3 regions of the Serratia sp. OS31 genome follow, and region 3 is predicted to be linked to each of the others. Evidence: predicted binding sites of a transcription regulator. Region 3 holds the regulator's gene; each other region holds the start of a gene.
The links. The regulator PurR, encoded in region 3, represses purine synthesis genes. The targets are predictions, from matches to a motif close to CANGCAAACGTTTGCNTG.
Positions count from the first base shown of each region.

Region 1: the regulator PurR is predicted to act here: its motif matches at 2,675-2,692, upstream of purL (phosphoribosylformylglycinamidine synthase).
Region 2: the regulator PurR is predicted to act here: its motif matches at 1,489-1,506, upstream of H5P17_RS15530 (nucleoside-specific channel-forming protein Tsx).

Region 1 covers NZ_JACJFQ010000019.1:21,484-27,436, forward strand. The annotation lists gene H5P17_RS16210 (DUF2157 domain-containing protein) at 1-351, opposite strand, end outside; gene tadA (tRNA adenosine(34) deaminase TadA) at 536-1,048, shown strand; gene mltF (membrane-bound lytic murein transglycosylase MltF) at 1,049-2,509, opposite strand; gene purL (phosphoribosylformylglycinamidine synthase) at 2,789-5,953, shown strand, end outside.
Region 2 covers NZ_JACJFQ010000017.1:98,960-104,912, forward strand. The annotation lists gene H5P17_RS15525 (hypothetical protein) at 214-393, shown strand; gene H5P17_RS15530 (nucleoside-specific channel-forming protein Tsx) at 449-1,324, opposite strand; gene H5P17_RS15535 (HD domain-containing protein) at 1,689-2,330, opposite strand; gene H5P17_RS15540 (GlxA family transcriptional regulator) at 2,449-3,426, shown strand; gene H5P17_RS15545 (hypothetical protein) at 3,433-3,705, opposite strand; gene yddG (aromatic amino acid DMT transporter YddG) at 3,779-4,672, opposite strand; gene H5P17_RS15555 (APC family permease) at 4,890-5,953, opposite strand, start outside.
Region 3 covers NZ_JACJFQ010000007.1:147,753-153,705, reverse strand. The annotation lists gene punC (purine nucleoside transporter PunC) at 1-1,126, opposite strand, end outside; gene punR (DNA-binding transcriptional activator PunR) at 1,250-2,158, shown strand; gene purR (HTH-type transcriptional repressor PurR) at 2,193-3,218, opposite strand; gene H5P17_RS08835 (YnhF family membrane protein) at 3,542-3,631, shown strand; gene sodB (superoxide dismutase [Fe]) at 3,685-4,263, opposite strand; gene H5P17_RS08825 (C40 family peptidase) at 4,457-5,275, opposite strand; gene H5P17_RS08820 (Grx4 family monothiol glutaredoxin) at 5,691-5,953, shown strand, end outside.

The sequences.
Region 1 (5,953 bases), on a different contig from region 3:
GGCTTCATTACCGTAGCGTTTCTCCGGATGCCGACGGCGGCGTCGCAGCGCCCAGACATAGCAAAGAGCGGCCACTACGGCGGCGATCGCCATACGTACCGGTGCATCGAAGCGGAACAATTCCCCCAGGCGATAAAGCAATTCACCGTCGGCGAACAGGCTGCTGATGGCAATCACCAGCGAAGCCAGCGCGGCGAGAAACGCATAACGTGCCAGCCGTCGCCAGTCGAAGGGTTGTACCTCAACGTGTTGCAGCAGTTGTTGCTGCTGTTGCGCCGTCAGCGCGCCTTCATCTACCCAGCCGTCCAGCGCTTTGCGCACGACGGTGGCGTTTTTCTTGCTGAGTTTCATGTTTCCTGTCCCTGAAAAACACCCTGATTCAATCAGTATATACCCGTTGTATTTCAAGCCGCAGTGTGTCACTTCTCCGCCGCTGATAAGGGGCGACTATATTTGCCCTGGTTAACACGGGCGCAGCATGCATCACTGCTACTGTGTATAATGCCCGCCGCAAAAGTGCACGAGGAATGATGCAATGACTGAATATAACGATGAATACTGGATGCGTCAGGCATTGCGGCTGGCCCTGCGTGCGCAGGAAGAAGGAGAGGTGCCGGTCGGGGCGCTACTGGTGCTGGATAATCAGGTGATTGGCGAAGGCTGGAACCGGCCGATTGGCCGCCACGATCCGACCGCGCATGCAGAAATCATGGCGCTGCGGCAGGGTGGGGCAGTGTTGCAGAATTACCGTCTGTTGAATGCGACCTTGTACGTGACCCTGGAGCCGTGCGTGATGTGTGCGGGGGCGATGGTGCACAGCCGCATTCGTCGGTTGGTTTACGGCGCCGCCGATGTGAAAACCGGGGCTGCGGGATCGCTGGTGGATATTTTGCGCCATCCCGGCATGAATCATCAGGTGGAGATCCTCTCCGGCGTGCTGGCCGAGGAATGCGCGGCTACCTTGAGTAACTTTTTCCGCATGCGCCGTGAACAGCAAAAGGCGTTGAAGCAAGCGCAACGCGCGCAGGCGGATAAGGACCCGGAATAATCAGAAGTTAAGTGCCAACTCCGGCGCCACCGCCGGATAGCCTTTCCCCAGTTCCGCCTGTTCGGCCGCTTCCTGCGCCGCCTTTCTCTCCCTTTCTTGCAGATACCCCACCAGGCTGACCTGATAACGGCGGATGTTTTCCACGTAGTTATAGGCTTCGCGTCCGCGCGCATAGCCGTAGGTCAACTGCGGGTAGTAGCGCTTCTGGCTGAGCATCGGCAGGCGCTGTTTGACGTCGACCCAACTGTCCGGGTTGCCTTTTTGCATTTTGGTCAGTTTGCGGGCGTCGAGCATATGGCCCCAGCCCATGTTGTAGGCAGCCAGCGCGAACCAGATACGCTCATCTTCCGGCACGGTGTCGGGCACCTTGGCCATCAGCCGCTGTAAATAGAGTGCGCCACCCTGAATGCTCTCCTCGGGATCCAGGCGATCGTTAACACCCAGACCGTCGGCGGTGGCCCGCGTCAGCATCATCAGACCGCGAACGCCGGTCGGTGAAGTGGCCTGCGGGTTCCAGTGCGATTCCTGATAGGCAATGGCGGCCAGCAGCTTCCAGTCGATCTCGCTGGCGTATTTTTCAAACAGCGAACGGAAGGTGGGCAGTACCGAGTCTATTGCCGACAGGAAGGTTTTGGTATCGACGTAATCAAAACTGCCCACGTGGCCGAGGTACTTCTCTTCCAGCCGCGCCAGCGTGCCGTCGTCCACCATCTGGCTGTAAAAATCCAGCATGGCCGCATACAGGCTGTCGTCGGTGCCGCGCTTCAGGTACCAGGTAACAGGTTCTTCATCGGTGACGTCGAAAGCCACCGCCAGCTGCGGATGGATGCGCTGCAGCAGGGCGATGGTCACGGAGTCGCCGAGGGTGTAATCCAGTTTGCCGTCGGCGACCTGCTCAAGCAGCTCTTTTGAGGTGAGATCGCTGGAGGCTTCCCAACTGAGGTCCGGGAACTTACTTTGTTTGAGCTGTTTCAGCGTGCTGACGTGGGCCGAGCCGGAAGCGACCGCCAGCTTGCCTTTAATATCGGCAAAGCTTTTGGGGCGTGCGGTGCCCAGGCGATAAACCAACTGCTGGGAAACGGAATAGTAAGCCGGGCCGGTGCGGGCACGGCTGAGGCGATCCTGATTGTAGATCAGGCCGGCGGCCAGCAGGTCGGCATCGTCATCGTCCAGATCGTCGAACAGATCGTTGATGTTCTTATGCGGGATCACCACCAGTTTCACCCCCAGATAGCTGGCGAAACGTTTCGCCAGTTCGTAGTCGAGGCCACTTGGCCCCTGCTTGGTGGTGAAATAGGTTAACGGTGAGTTCAGCGTACTGATACGCAACTCTCCGCGGGATTTGATCTCTTCGAGTTGCCCGCCCTGGCCGCCGCGCCAGGTAATATTGGGCCACAGGGCGAGCGCCAGAAGCAGGGTGACAACACCGATTAGAATGTAGTTTATTTTAAGGCGTTTCAAATAGTTATCCAGTGATGGCACAGGTGCACTGACGACTGTCATCCCGCTTTTTCTTATGGTTAAATCACCAGTGCCGGGGCATTTTGCGCAACAAAACGCCAGCGTGCAACTTTATTGATACGTTATGACAATTCGATGGCGTGAACAGCTTTTATCAATAATAGCTACGCAAACGGTTTCGTCTGTCGCGCAGATTCTCTATAATGGCGCGCGTTTTCCCCCTGTTGCGCCCAATGAAGTGCTGAAGTCAGTTGCTTCGAAGACGAGAGAACTTTGATTATGGAAATACTGCGTGGTTCGCCCGCTTTGTCGGCTTTTCGTGTTACCAAACTGTTGTCCCGCTGCCAGGACGCCCAACTTCCGGTCAGTGATATCTACGCCGAGTACGTCCACTTTGCCGATGTTAGCGCACCGCTCACTGCCGAAGAACACGGCAAGCTCGCGCGCCTGCTCAAGTACGGTCCCTCTCTCGCCGAACATGCCCCTGAAGGTCGCCTGCTGTTGGTGACACCGCGTCCGGGCACCATTTCTCCCTGGTCTTCCAAAGCCACCGATATCGCCCATAACTGCGGTTTGAAGCAGGTGGTGCGCTTGGAGCGCGGTCTGGCGTTTTACGTCAAGGCACCGACGCTGACTGAAGCACAGTGGCAACAGCTTGCCGCATTGCTGCATGACCGGATGATGGAAACCGTCTTCAGCAGCTTGCAACAGGCAGAGCAGCTGTTTGCTCAGCATCAGCCGGCGCCTTATCAGGCGATCGATATGCTGGGGGAAGGGCGCAGCGCGCTGGAACAGGCCAACCTTAAGCTGGGTCTGGCGCTGGCCGAAGACGAAATCGACTATCTGCTGAATGCCTTTACCGGGCTGGGGCGCAACCCGACGGATATCGAACTCTATATGTTCGCGCAGGCCAACTCGGAACACTGCCGTCATAAAATTTTCAACGCCGATTGGATCATCGATGGCGAACAGCAGCCGAAGTCGCTGTTCAAAATGATCAAAAATACCTTCGAGCAGACGCCGGATTACGTGCTGTCGGCTTATAAAGACAATGCCGCCGTGATGGAAGGTTCACAGGTCGGCCGTTTCTTCGCTGCGCCGCAAAGCGGTCAGTATGACTACCATCAGGAAGAGGCCCACATCCTGATGAAGGTGGAAACCCATAACCACCCGACGGCGATCTCCCCGTGGCCGGGCGCCGCTACCGGTTCAGGTGGCGAGATCCGCGACGAAGGCGCTACGGGTCGCGGTGCCAAACCCAAGGCCGGCCTGGTGGGCTTTTCGGTTTCCAACCTGCGCATTCCCGGCTTCGAGCAGCCCTGGGAGCAGGATTTTGGCAAACCGGATCGCATCGTAACCGCACTGGACATTATGACCGACGGCCCACTGGGTGGTGCAGCGTTCAATAACGAATTCGGCCGTCCGGCGTTGGTGGGATACTTCCGTACCTACGAAGAACAGGTCAACAGCCATAACGGCGTCGAACTGCGCGGTTATCACAAACCGATCATGCTGGCGGGCGGTATCGGCAACATCCGCGCCGACCATGTGCAAAAAGGCGAAATCACCGTCGGCGCCAAACTGGTGGTGCTGGGTGGCCCGGCGATGAACATCGGTCTGGGCGGCGGCGCAGCCTCTTCTATGGCCTCCGGCCAGTCCGACGCCGATCTGGATTTTGCCTCGGTACAGCGCGACAACCCGGAAATGGAGCGTCGCTGCCAGGAAGTGATCGACCGCTGCTGGCAGTTGGGCGAACAGAACCCGATTCTGTTTATCCACGATGTGGGGGCGGGCGGTTTGTCTAACGCCATGCCAGAGCTGGTCAGCGACGGTGGCCGCGGTGGCCGTTTCGAACTGCGCGATATCCTTAACGACGAACCGGGCATGAGCCCGCTGGAAGTCTGGTGCAATGAATCGCAGGAACGCTATGTGATGGCGATTGCCCCGGCGCAGATGGCGCAGTTCGACGAGATTTGTCACCGTGAGCGTGCCCCTTATGCGGTGATCGGCGAAGCCACCGAAGAACAGCATTTGACGCTGAACGACAGCCATTTCGACAACCAGCCGATCGACATGCCGTTGGACGTGCTGCTGGGCAAAACGCCGAAGATGACGCGTGACGTGACCCGCCTGCAGGCTAAAGGCCAGCCGGTACAGCGCGACAACATTACTTTGGCCGATGCGGTAAAACGTGTTCTGCACCTGCCGGCAGTTGCAGAGAAAACCTTCCTGATCACCATCGGCGACCGTACCGTGACCGGTATGGTGGCACGCGATCAGATGGTCGGGCCATGGCAGATCCCGGTAGCCGACTGCGCGGTTACGACGGCCAGTCTGGACAGTTACTACGGTGAAGCGATGTCGATCGGCGAACGTGCGCCGGTTGCCCTGCTGGACTTCGCCGCTTCCGGCCGCCTGGCTGTGGGGGAAGCGCTGACCAACCTGGCGGCAACCGAGATCGGTTCGCTCAAGCGCGTCAAGCTTTCCGCTAACTGGATGGCCGCCGCCGGTCACCCGGGTGAGGATGCCGGCCTATATGCAGCGGTAAAAGCGGTGGGCGAAGAGCTTTGTCCGGCGCTGGGCATCACCATTCCGGTGGGCAAAGACTCCATGTCGATGAAAACCCGCTGGCAGGAAGGCAACGAGCAGCGCGAAATGACTTCGCCGTTGTCGCTGGTGATCACCGGTTTTGCCCGCGTCGAAGATGTGCGCCACACCGTAACGCCACAGTTGCGAACCGACAAGGGCGACACGGCATTGCTGCTGATCGACCTGGGTAATGGTCATAACGCGCTGGGTGCCACTGCGCTGGCGCAGGTTTACCGTCAACTGGGCGACAAACCGGCCGATGTGCGTAACGTTGAGCAATTGGCGGGCTTCTTCAACGCCATGCAACAATTGGTAGCCGACCGCGCACTGCTGGCCTACCACGACCGCTCCGATGGCGGTCTGTTGGTGACGCTGGCGGAAATGGCGTTTGCCGGCCACTGCGGTGTACAGGTAGATATTCAAGGGTTGGGCGACGACGCGTTGGCAGCGCTGTTCAACGAAGAGTTGGGCGCGGTGATCCAGGTGACGGCCGATCGGCTTGAAGCGGTACAACAGGCGTTTGCTCAGCATGGCCTGACGGACAATGTGCACCACATCGGCAGCGTACAGGCTGGCGATCGCTTTGTGATTACTCAGGGCGACAAACCGGTATACAGCGAAAGCCGTGCCACGTTACGCACCTGGTGGGCGGAAACGACCTGGCAGATGCAGCGTCTGCGCGATAACCCTGAATGTGCCGATCAGGAGCACCAGGCCAAGCAGGACGAGCGCGATCCTGGCCTGAACGTCAAACTGAGCTTTGCACCGGAAGAAGATATTGCGGCACCTTATATTGCCAAGGGCGCACGCCCTAAAGTGGCGGTGCTGCGCGAGCAGGGCGTTAACTCCCACGTT
Region 2 (5,953 bases), on a different contig from region 3:
TCAAATCATCTTTTTATCGCCTAAAGTGATAACACTGAACGCTTCCCGCCTCTCCGTGCGGGATTCTTTTTTACCGATAAATCGACATCGGATGCACCAGAGAGGTGCTTTTTGTTGAGATTTGGTTGCCAATACTTTAAATTCGGCGTCTGAGAAACCTTAACCTCCCGCGGTGGCCAGTTGGCAACGGGTGGGCGTTCAGGAGCAAAAGACATGCAAATGACCCTCATGGAATACATCACGCAGCACTTTAATGGCGATCTTCACCGCTACGCGCAATCCGAAGGCGTTAGCCGTGAACAAATCATCAATTGGATCGATAATGAATGCCACGTAATCAAAGGACGATTATTTATGCCGGTGCGGCATCTGCCCGGTGAACAAGCGCAGTGATGACGAAAAAAAAACCCGCCAAAGCGGGGTTTTCTGTTTCTGATACCACGGAAAATCAGAAGTTATAACCGGCCACGATATAGTAACCCCAGCCGGTGGATTTGATTGGACCCTGTGGGGTGCCAATATCCACACCGTCCTGCCACTGGCCGCCGTTATGGAAATAACGAGCCACGAACGAGTAGTGCCAGTGATCGTAGTTCAACGCCAGAATATGGCTGGAAGCGATCGAGTTGCTGGTGCGCGCCTGACGACCGTTCACGGTGAAGTCGTCCTTGCCCAGATCGGAACCGAAGTCAAAGTTGGTGAAACCGATGTAGCTCAGATTGCCGCCCCACACCTGGGTCAACGGCACAAAGTATTTCACTTTGAAGCGGTAACCGTCCCAGCTGTTTTCGTTGGCAGCCTGGTAGTTTTCCCACTGGTACTTGGCATAGATGTTCATCGACAGGCTCATTGGCAAACCGGTGTCGATGTCGGTACCCAGACCCATGTACCAGGTGTTCTGGCGACCGTCAGCGTTGTGGCCCAGGTCATAGATGTAGTTGTTGGCGAAGTACCATTCTTTGAACGGGCCAAAGCTCAGATCGGTGCCGGTCAGTTTGTCGATGGAGAAGCGAGGTTCAATTTCCATAAACATCGGAGAACCTTTGTCCCAGATACCGCGGTCAGGGGTGTTGCCCACGCCGAAGAATTTAGGAACGTCGATGTAGCCATAGAAGTCGAACCAATCTTTTTTGGCGAAGGCTTCATATTCCAGGTACAGATCGTTGTTCAACTGAGGTCCGAAACGGGTGTGGTAGCTGCCTACCACGTTAACGCTCTGGTGCCACCAATCCGAGACGTATTGGCTGTCTTTGCTATCAGCCATTGAAGATGCACTGTAAGACGCTGCGAGCAGTACACCTGCTGCGAGAGCTATTTTTTTCATTTTTATTACCACATGCTTAAAGGGCCATTTCCTGCCCGTTAGAAAAGATGACAATCAGTCTGACGACACCTGGCGTTGCCTCCGCTTACAAACTCTCGGGCGACGCGCGCATTATAGAAATCACTGGGTGTAAGAATCTGTGATCCAGTTATGCATTTCGCGAATAGGTAATCGATTGCGTTCACATTTGTCAAATTATGTTTCATGCAAATTCACGATCGCTGTGATTTTTGTCATGCCCGATGATTTTTAAAGCAGGTTTTGTGCCAAATGTGTTCAATACAAAAAGTTAATGTCGGTTACTTTTGTTAAACAGAAAAGCCGGTCGCAATGACCGGCTGACAAGAAAAGAGGCCACCGAGGGTTAGGCTGGCCAGGACGAATTGCGAATGATGCTGCAGAAATTGCTACGGACAAAATGGAGATCTTTATCTGCCAGCACATCGGCCTTTACGTTACCGAAAGTGGTTTGCGGTTTGGATTTAATCCCGTCATAGAATGCCTGAATAATATCCTCCTTAAACTGCGCACCGCGCGGATGCAACTGCACCACCTGGTCGCGCAATTCGGCATCAAACTTCTGATAGTCAATGCCCAGGACATCCATTTCTACACCGGCGGTCACCAGAGAAACCACGGGATGCATATATTGCGGAATACCCGGCGTGGTATGCAGCGCAATCGCCGTCCACACCAGATCGATATCCCGCTGTTGAACGCCGTGGCTGTGCAAGAAAGCGGCTGCCGCGTCGGCGCCATCGACCTCAAAACGCTTATCGCAGCTGCAGTGCTGCGGAGTCAGGCCCATGTCGTGGAACATACAGCCGATGTATAACAGCTCCGGATCAACCTGCAAATTACGCTCTGCCCCCGCCAGCGCGGCCCAGTAATAAACCCGACTGGAATGATGAAACAGCAGATCGCTTTCGGTGTCGCGTACCAATTCGGTTGCCTGGCGCGCCAACGCGCTGTCAGGCACTCGGATACCCTGGATGTTTTGGCTCATATCACTTCTCCGCTTGTGTGGTAGAAGCTCAGGTTAGGCATTACACTGGATGTCCTCAATAGCACAAATACTACGATTAAGGACTTATCCTGCCGTTCGGGATATGCAGGCCACCACCATGATAAAAACCATCGCCATTCTTGCCGTGCCGGGCGTGCAGCTATTGGATGTTTCCGGCCCGCTGGACGTGTTTGCCGAAGCCAATCTGCAGGTGGGATACCCGGCCTATCGTTTGCTGGTGGTGGGCCGCACGCTCGCGCCGATCGTCTCTTCCTCCGGGGTGAAGGTGCTTCCTGACAGCGCGATTACCCAATGGCGTGATGAAGTGATTGATACCTTGCTGGTGGCCGGTGCACCGGGCATGGCCGAACAGGAAAGCCAGACGCGTACGCTCGACTGGCTAAAACGGGTTATTCCGCGTACTCGCCGTTATGGATCTGTCTGCAGCGGCGCCTTTCTGCTGGCGGCCACCGGGCTGCTGAACGGCCGACAAATCACCACCCACTGGGCCGTTGCCGAACGGCTCAGCCTGCGCTTCCCTCAGGTAAAAATCGATAAAGACGCTATTTATGTGCGCGATGGTCGCCTGCAAACCGCAGCCGGCGTCACCTCAGGGCTGGATCTGGCGCTGATGATGGTTGAGGAGGATCTGGGTCGCGAGGTGGCACGGCGGGTTGCCGCTCAGTTGGTGATGTTCTTTCAGCGCCCAGGCGGGCAAATGCAGTTCAGTTACCAGGACAAGACCTCGTTGGCGGGCCGTTCTGTATTGCAGGAGGTTCAACGCTGGGCCATCGAAAATATCGCCTTGCCGCACAGCGTCGCCAGCCTGGCGGCTCGCGCCGGCATCACTCCTCGCCACTTTACCCGGCTGTTCAGCCGTGAAGTCGGTACTTCCCCTGGCAGATGGATTGAAGATATCCGTATCGCACAGGCAAGACGATTGTTAGAGAGCGGTAGGCTTGCACCCAAACAGGTTGCGGCCAGCTGCGGGTTTTCAAGCGTCGAATTACTGCGGCGAGCCTTTGTCCGTCGGCTCGGAGTTTCACCGACGGATTATCGCAAAATTTACCTCAGCAAAGGCCTGAGGACGGAGTAAAAGGCGTTATTTTCCGCCCAATACCGCCTTGGCAATATTTTCCTGGCGGAACACTACCTCCTGCCCCGGTGCCACTTCCCACTCTTTGGGCGGGATGTCCACTTTCGGTGCCGCAGCGATTACCGAACCAAAAATCAGCTTGCCTTCACGGCGTAAAATACCGACATCCAGCTGGTATTCGTGGCGCAAGTTGGCGGTGGTCAGGCGTACGGTATCCCCTCGCATAAAACTTTCGTCGTCAATCACTGGCTGCTGAATGAATTGGATATCGTCTCTCATTTTTTATGTTCCTTCAGGCAGAATCGCTAGTTAAATTCTAGTTCAACATTGGCCGACAGGCAGATAATTTCCGTTAATTTCCTCGGGTTGCCCGCCAGCAGATCAACGAGCCTGCCGTGACCATGACCACGCCCTGCCAAAAATTGGCGGTCAATGCAGTATCCAGCACCAGCGCGGCAAACACCGCCGACAGCACCGGCGTGAAGTAAGACGCCGTCGCCAACAGCGTCATATTGCCGCGCAATATACCCACGTTCCACGCCGCATAGCCTGCCCCCATTGCCATGCCCGCGCACAGCAGCGTCAGGGTTACCGGCAGCGTGAATTGCATACCGCTTTCGCTGCTGAAAGCATATTTCAACCACAGCGCCACGGCGGTCAGCGTAATGAACAGCACCACGCCGTTATGACCCTGGGCAATTTTCTTGGTCAGATTGCAATACAGCGCCCAAATCACCGCGCCGCCAAAAGCCAACGAGTAACTCAGCGGATTGCTGCGCACATTCTCCAGCATTTGCGCCGGCGACCAGCCGCCCTCGCCGCTCATGATCCAGCCAATGCCGAACAAAGACAGCAACAACCCCGGCAGCAGCCACCACTTGGCTTTTTGCCCATTAAGCACCAGCGCCATCAGCACGGTAAAACAGGGCCACAGGTAGTTGATCATCCCCACTTCAATCGCTTGCAGGCGGGTATTGGCATAGCCCAAAGATAACGACAGGCAGATTTCATAGCTGACAAACAGCAGGCTGCCGAGGAGCAGATAGGAGCGCGGAAACAGGCGTAAATTCGGCAGGCGCAACGCCAACAGCAAAAATACCGCGCTGACGCTGTAGATCATTGCTGCTCCGCCAATCGGCCCCAGCCCTTCACTGACGCTGCGTATCAGGCCAACCACGCTGCTCCACAGCAGGATCGCCAACAGACCGAGCAAGGTGGCTTTATAGTGAGCGGGCAGAGAAGACATGAAAGAGTTCCAATCAGTTATTTTTTATCAGGATTTTCACTCTACTGCCCGGGGGTAAAAAAAGAAAGGCGGGAAACCCCGCCTCAGAATGCTCATTGTTTCATGGTAGGGGTGCAGCATGCTGCGCCCTATAGCATAATCAATGGGTTGAATCGGGTCGAACATGTTCGACCCCTACCGATCTACCCTTGGCATTGGTTCATCAACAGCCTTAGCCTTATTGCTGGGGCTGCCGTTCAAACTGCGGCGGCGGTTGACGGAAACGCCGGGTGAGGTACACCAGGTAGGCAAAGCCCATCCCGGCCCAGATCAGCCCCATGGTCAGCGAGCTTTTTTCCAGGTTCAGCCACAGCACGCCAACCGTCAACGCCCCCACCAACGGCAGGAACAGGTAGTTGAAGCGGTCCTTCCAGCTTTTGTTGCGCCCTTCGCGGATATAGAAATGGCTGATCACCGACAGATTAACGAAGGTAAAGGCCACCAGGGCACCGAAGTTGATCAGCGCAGTGGCGGTGACCAGATCGAAAGACAGCGCGGACAGGGCCACCAGCCCCACCAGCAACACGTTCAATGACGGAGTACGCCATTTGGGATGGATGTAACCAAAATATTTTTCCGGAAACACGTTGTCGCGCCCCATCACATACAGCAGCCGTGAAACGCTGGCGTGCGAGGCCAGACCCGATGCCAGCGTATTGATAAAGGTAATGCACAGGAAAATCGACTGGAACAGCTTGCCGCCTACGTACAGCGCAATTTCCGGCAGCGCCGCGTCCGGCTGATGAAAGCGCTGGATGGAAGGGAAAAACAGCTGAATAAAGAAGGAGACGCTGATAAAGATGACCCCACCGTACAGCGCTGTCAGGAAGATAGCCTTTGGGATCACTCTGGCGGCATCGGGCGTTTCCTCACACAGGGTGGTAACCGCGTCGAAGCCGAGAAACGAAAAGCACAAAATGGTGGCACCGGTGATGATCGGCAGCAAATGCGCATTCTCATTGATGAAGGGTTGCAGACTCCACACTGTCCCCAGCCCTTCACCGTTGTGCAAACCGCGCACTACCAGGAAGATAAACACCACGATGATCGCTATTTGGGCCAGAACAAACAGGGTGTTGAAGTTAGCCACCAAATTGACGCTTTTCAGGTTGATGGCGGTAATGATAATCACAAAGCCTACCACCCACACCCACGGCGGCACCTCGGGAAACAGCGCGGTCAGATAAATCTTTGCCAACAGGGTGTTGATCATCGGCAGGAACAGATAGTCGAGCAGCGAGG
Region 3 (5,953 bases):
CCAGTACCACCGTCGAAACCATCACCGTGACCGTTGCCAACAGAGGCTGAGCAATAAAGGCCGAAACCAGCATGCTGGCGACAAAACACAGGCCTAACTGCAGCGTGTTTTGCAAGGCGGCAGCTTTACCGGTGCCCTCCGGGAACGGGGTCAACGCATTGGCTACCACGATAGGGTAAATGGCTCCGTTGACCAACGCCATCACGCAGAACGGAATTAACAACGTAGTAAGCGTGGGCTGAGTTAACGTGGCAACCAGATATAATGCAACCATACTGATGCCATAAACTACCAGCAGCCAGGGCAACAAGGTGTTGCCATTCATGCGGTTTAACGCGGTACGGCAACCATAGCCTCCCAATAAGAAAGCCAGAGTCTGCGGCACATAGCTAAGGCCGATATCATTCGGGCTGTAGCCCATCTCGCCAAGAATAAACGGCGAACCGGTCAGCCAGGCGAAGAAACCGGCAGAACAGGCGGCAAAGATCATGACGTTGCCGCTGAAAATGCGAGATTTCAGCAGTTGCATGAAGCTGAGCGCGCTCTTCTTATTGTCGGTGGAAGGCACGGTTTTGGCGCTTTCTTTCAGCATCAGCGTCGGCAGCAACAGGATCACGGTGATGCCCAGCAACACGGCAAAAATGGCGCGCCAGCCCATGTGGTTCAGCAACCAGGCACCCACCAATGGCGCCAGCGCCGGTGAAAGAGCCACCAGCGGCATAATGGTGGCGAACACTCGGTTAGCCTTGCCTTCGCGATAGCGGTCAATCACCAACGCCTGCCAGGTAACGGCGGCGGAACAAACCCCAATCGCCTGGATAAAGCGCAGCGACCAAAGTTGCACGGCATTTTGTACCCACAGCATGCCGAGGCAGCCGAGGGCAAACAGCGCCAGGCCGATCAGCAACACCGGTTTACGGCCTAGGCGATCGGAAAGCGGGCCCCACAGCAGTTGTGCAAAGGCAAACCCGGCCAGGAAGATACTCAGGCTGGCGCTGATGGCCCCGGCGGAAATCTGCAGGTCTTGCTGCATCATGCCAAAGGCGGGCAGGTACATGTCGGTGGCCAGGTAACCCAGCATGCTCAGGCCGGCAAGGTAGAACATAAAACCAAAGGAATTTCGCATGGTATTTCTCGTTAATATTTTATTGTCGCAGGTTTTTAGCGCCGGCAAGTGTATCCGGCTGGATCTCTGCTTGTGAAACGGTAATATTTGCGAGGTGCTGTTAAAAAAATTGAAGGCAAAACTATGTGGTCTGAATATTCCCTGGATGTCGTCGATGCGGTGGCCCGTACCGGCAGTTTCAGCGCTGCGGCGCAGGAACTGCATCGGGTGCCGTCGGCGGTAAGTTACACGGTGCGGCAGCTGGAGCAATGGCTGGCGGTGCCGCTGTTTGAGCGTCGTCATCGTGACGTGGAACTGACACCGGCGGGCGTGCTGTTTATTCAGGAAGCGCGTGGTGTCATCAAAAAAATGCTCGACACGCGACGACAGTGCCAGCAGGTGGCTAACGGCTGGCGGGGCCAGTTGAAAATTGCGGTAGATATCATCGTTAAACCCCAGCGTAGCCGCCAATTGGTGCTGGATTTTTACCGCCATTTCCCCGACGTCGAACTGCTGGTTCAGCCGGAGGTGTTTAATGGCGTGTGGGATGCGCTGGTGGACGGTCGTGCCGATATGGCGATCGGTGCCACAAGGGCGGTGCCCGTGGGCGGCGGTTTCGCCTTTCGCGATATGGGGGATATGTGCTGGCTGTGCGTGGCCAGTCCACAACATCCTCTGGCCGCGATAGAAGGGCTGTTGAACGACGATCAACTCCGGCCTTTTCCGTCGCTGTGCCTGGAAGATACTTCGCGCAACCTGCCCAAACGCGTGACCTGGACGTTGGACAACCAGCGACGCCTGGTGGTGCCGGACTGGGCCTCTGCGATAGATTGCCTGTGTGCCGGGTTGTGCGTTGGCATGATGCCCGCGCATCGGGTATTGCCTTTGGTGCAGCGCGGGGAACTGGTGGCGCTACAGTTGCAACAGCCATTTCCCGCCAGCCCTTGTTGCCTGACCTGGCAGCAAAATACGCCGTCACCGGCGATGGCCTGGTTACTGGATTATCTGGGAGACAGTGAAACCTTGAATCAGGAGTGGCTAAGCGAAGAATGACGCCGGAAACCGCGAGGGTTTCCGGCGCAGATAATTAGCGGCGATAATCGATGAACGGGCCGTCAGCGACCGAACGGCGCTCGACCAGCTTGGGATGAACCTCAATGACCTGCGACTCTTCACGTTTGCTGATAATGCGATCCAGCAGCATGGTGAACGCCATCTCACCCAGACGTTCTTTGGGCTGATGGATCGTGGTCAGTGCCGGGGTGAAGTAGCGGGCATTTCGTACGTTATCGTAGCCAATCACCGAAATGTCCTGCGGCACGCGCAGCCCAAGTTCATCGGCGGCGCAGATCGCCCCCATGGCCATGATATCGCCACCGCAGAATACCGCGGTAGGGCGTTGCTTCTGCGACAGTATCTGATGCATGGCCTTGTAACCGGATTCCGGCTCAAAGTCGCCCTGAACAATCCACTCTTCGCGCACGTCGATATTGGCTTCTTCCATGGCTTTTAAAAAGCCCTGATGGCGGCCGCCGCCGGTATTGCGTGCCAGCTGGCCCGGAATGGCTCCGATATCGCGGTGGCCGCGTTCAATCAGGTAGCGCCCGGCCAGATAGCCGCCTTCGAAGGCGTTATCGATAATGGTGTCGGTAAAGTCACCGCGTGCAGCGCCCCAATCCATGACGACCATCGGGATATTGCGATAATCTTCCAGCATGCCGAGCAGTTGGTCCGGGTATTCCGAACACATGACTAACAGACCATCGACGCGCTTTTGCGCCAACATCGCCAGATAGGCGCGTTGTTTGTCCAGATTGTTATGCGAGTTGCACAGGATCAGCGTATAGCCTTTGCTGTAGCAGCTGTTTTCCACCGCCTCGATCACTTCGGCAAAGTAAGGTGCTTCGCTCGACGTGGCCAGCAGACCAATAGATTTGGTGTGGTTGACCTTGAGGCTGCGCGCCACGGCGCTGGGTGAATAGTGCAGCTCTTTGATCGCGGCGCCAACGGCCGCTTTTGTCTCTTCGGCGACGAAACGAGTCTTATTGATGACGTGCGAAACGGTGGTGGTGGAAACGCCAGCGCGTTTGGCCACATCTTTAATCGTTGCCATGTAAAGAATGACTCCTGAACTCACATGTTGCAGTATGTAAGTGTGATGTTAATCGTTTGCCTGCGTAGATCCTTCTCCAAAGAAGCGAAAACTGAGTTTTTAGTGTGTTGAAGTCGTCAGCGCTTGGTCAGGAGGGGCATTTTGCCGGTACACAGTTGTGAACTGCGAATTTTGTCCCATATTGAGCAAAAGGGGAAGAGGTAATCGGTATTATAAACTGGGAAATGATAACAAGATTTTATCGGCCAACTGTGGGAAAATGGTTTAACACATTAATTGTGTGCCTTTTACCCTTGGGAAACCCAATCTGAAAAGGAGTTGTAATGGATACCGATTTGAAAATGTCACTGTTCACCACCCTGGGTGCGCTGGCTGTGATTATCGCTTTTAGCTTCACCGCTGCATTGAACTGATACTCTTCAGTCAACCAGGCGCAGTTCGCTACGCCTGGTTGTATTTCCCCGCTTTACGCCAGATTTTCCTCCACAAATGTCCAGTTAACCAGCGCCCAGAAGTTTTCCAGGTAGGCCGGTCGTGCGTTGCGATAATCGATGTAGTAGGCGTGTTCCCAAATGTCGACGGTCAGCAGCGGTTTGTCTTCACCGGTCAGCGGCGTGGCCGCGTTCGAGGTATTAACAATCGCCAGCGAGCCATCCGGTTTTTTCACTAACCAGGTCCAGCCTGCGCCGAAGTTTTTCACCGCGGCGTCGCTGAATTGTTCCCGGAAGGCGGTAAAAGAACCAAAAGCCTGATTGATCGCCGCGGCCAGTTTGCCCTGGGGCTCTCCGCCGCCCTGAGGTGACAGGCAGTGCCAATAGAAGGTGTGATTCCATACCTGGGCCGCATTGTTGAAGATGCCGCCGCTGGAAGCCTTGATGATAGCTTCAAGGGAGGAGCCTGCAAACTCGCTGCCTTTCAGCAGATTGTTCAGGTTGACCACGTAGGCGTTGTGATGCTTGCCATAGTGGTATTCCAGGGTTTCTGCCGAAATGTGCGGTTCGAGGGCGTTTTTTTCATAAGGTAGTGCGGGCAGTTCAAACGACATTGCTTCCTCCTTGTACAGTGCCAATTTTCCGTCAGAGCAACGGAAACGCAATTGGCCTGTTTTTATTGTGGATATTTAGCTTAGCAATTTTCGCGATGAAATACAGTGGGGCGGGCTAAAGGATTGGGTGCTTTAGGGACAGCAGGAAAATCAGTCAGGGGAGAGCGGCTGGGCAAGCCAGCCGCCAAAGAAATTATCGAATGGTTTTCGGTGTTACTACACGGCGAGCGCCGATGTAATGGTTTTGCCAGTAGTCATTGTCGAGCTGGCTGATCCGAATTTCTTCACCGGTACGCGGTGACTGAATGAATTTGCCGTTGCCCAGATAAACGCCAACATGGTCTGCTACGCCGCGGTTATTAATGCGGAAGAACACCAGGTCACCGCTTTCCAGCTCGCTTCTCTTGATCGGCGCGGCGTCGCGCAGGTGGTACATCTCGTTGGCGGTGCGCGGCATTTTGATTTTCACCACGTCTTTATACGCGTAGTAAATCAGGCCGCTGCAGTCGAAGCCGGTTCTTGGTGAAGTACCGCCCCAACGGTAAGGCTTGCCCATTTGGTCCATCAGCTTGGCCATCGCGGTTTGCTTGGCATGCTGGTAGCGTTTTTTGTGCGCTGGAGTCAGCTTCAAGGGTTTATCATCACGCACCAACTTCGCAGTAGCCATACCGGCTTCGCGGTGGCGACCATAGCCTTTTTTGTAACCCTTCTTCGGCGGGGTAACTTTGATTTTGGCTATTTTCTGAGTTTTGCCTTTCGATTTGGCGCTGACGATCTTTTTAGCGGTTTTCTCCGTTTTGGCTTTGGAAAGCTTAGCGGTTTTCTGCGGGGTGGTGGTTTTGGCTTTTTTGCTGGCTTTTACCGCTTTCTTTTTCTTGCGGTCATCGGGCCGGGCTTCGTTGACATGGCTTTTGCGTTGCTCGGCGGCAATACGCGCCTGCGGCGCAGCATGCGCCAGATTGAAGAATAGCTGCGTAAACAACAGCACAAAAAGCGTAAGAATTAAACGCATGTCGACGTTACCAACCTTGGCCCCGGAACAGATATCGAAAGAAGGACAGTATTCCCGAATTTCGCCATATAAAACAGCGAAGAACTCATAAATGATAATCCATATTGTGAGAAAACGTTAATGGCATTTTTTTTGCCGAAAAATCAAACCGTTGATGTATAAAAAAACGACAATCACCGTCGACGGGATTATTTAGCGGCGCATTTTGATGACAAAATATATTAGTGAAATGGCCAGATTAAAAATGTTATTCTGCGCATATGTTTTGACCGGAAAGGCTTTGCCGGTAAGACGCGACTGACTACGGGGAAATGCCCTTGCAAAAGATGGCGTTTTCTTGCGACTGTTCCAGCCGCTACAATGGCCGGTGTGATGCATGTTGTAGCCATAAGACTTGGCTTGAGGAAGCAATACAATGACGACGACGATTGAAAAAATTCAGCACCAGATCGCTGAGAACCCGATTCTGTTGTACATGAAGGGTTCACCGAAATTGCCAAACTGCGGTTTCTCTGCGCAAGCCGTGCAGGCGCTGTCTGCCTGTGGCGAACGCTTTGCCTACGTTGATATTCTGCAGAACCCGGACATCCGTTCCGAGTTGCCTAAATACGCCAACTGGCCGACCTTCCCACAGCTGTGGGTCGACGGTGAGCTGGTAGGCGGCTGCGATATCATCAT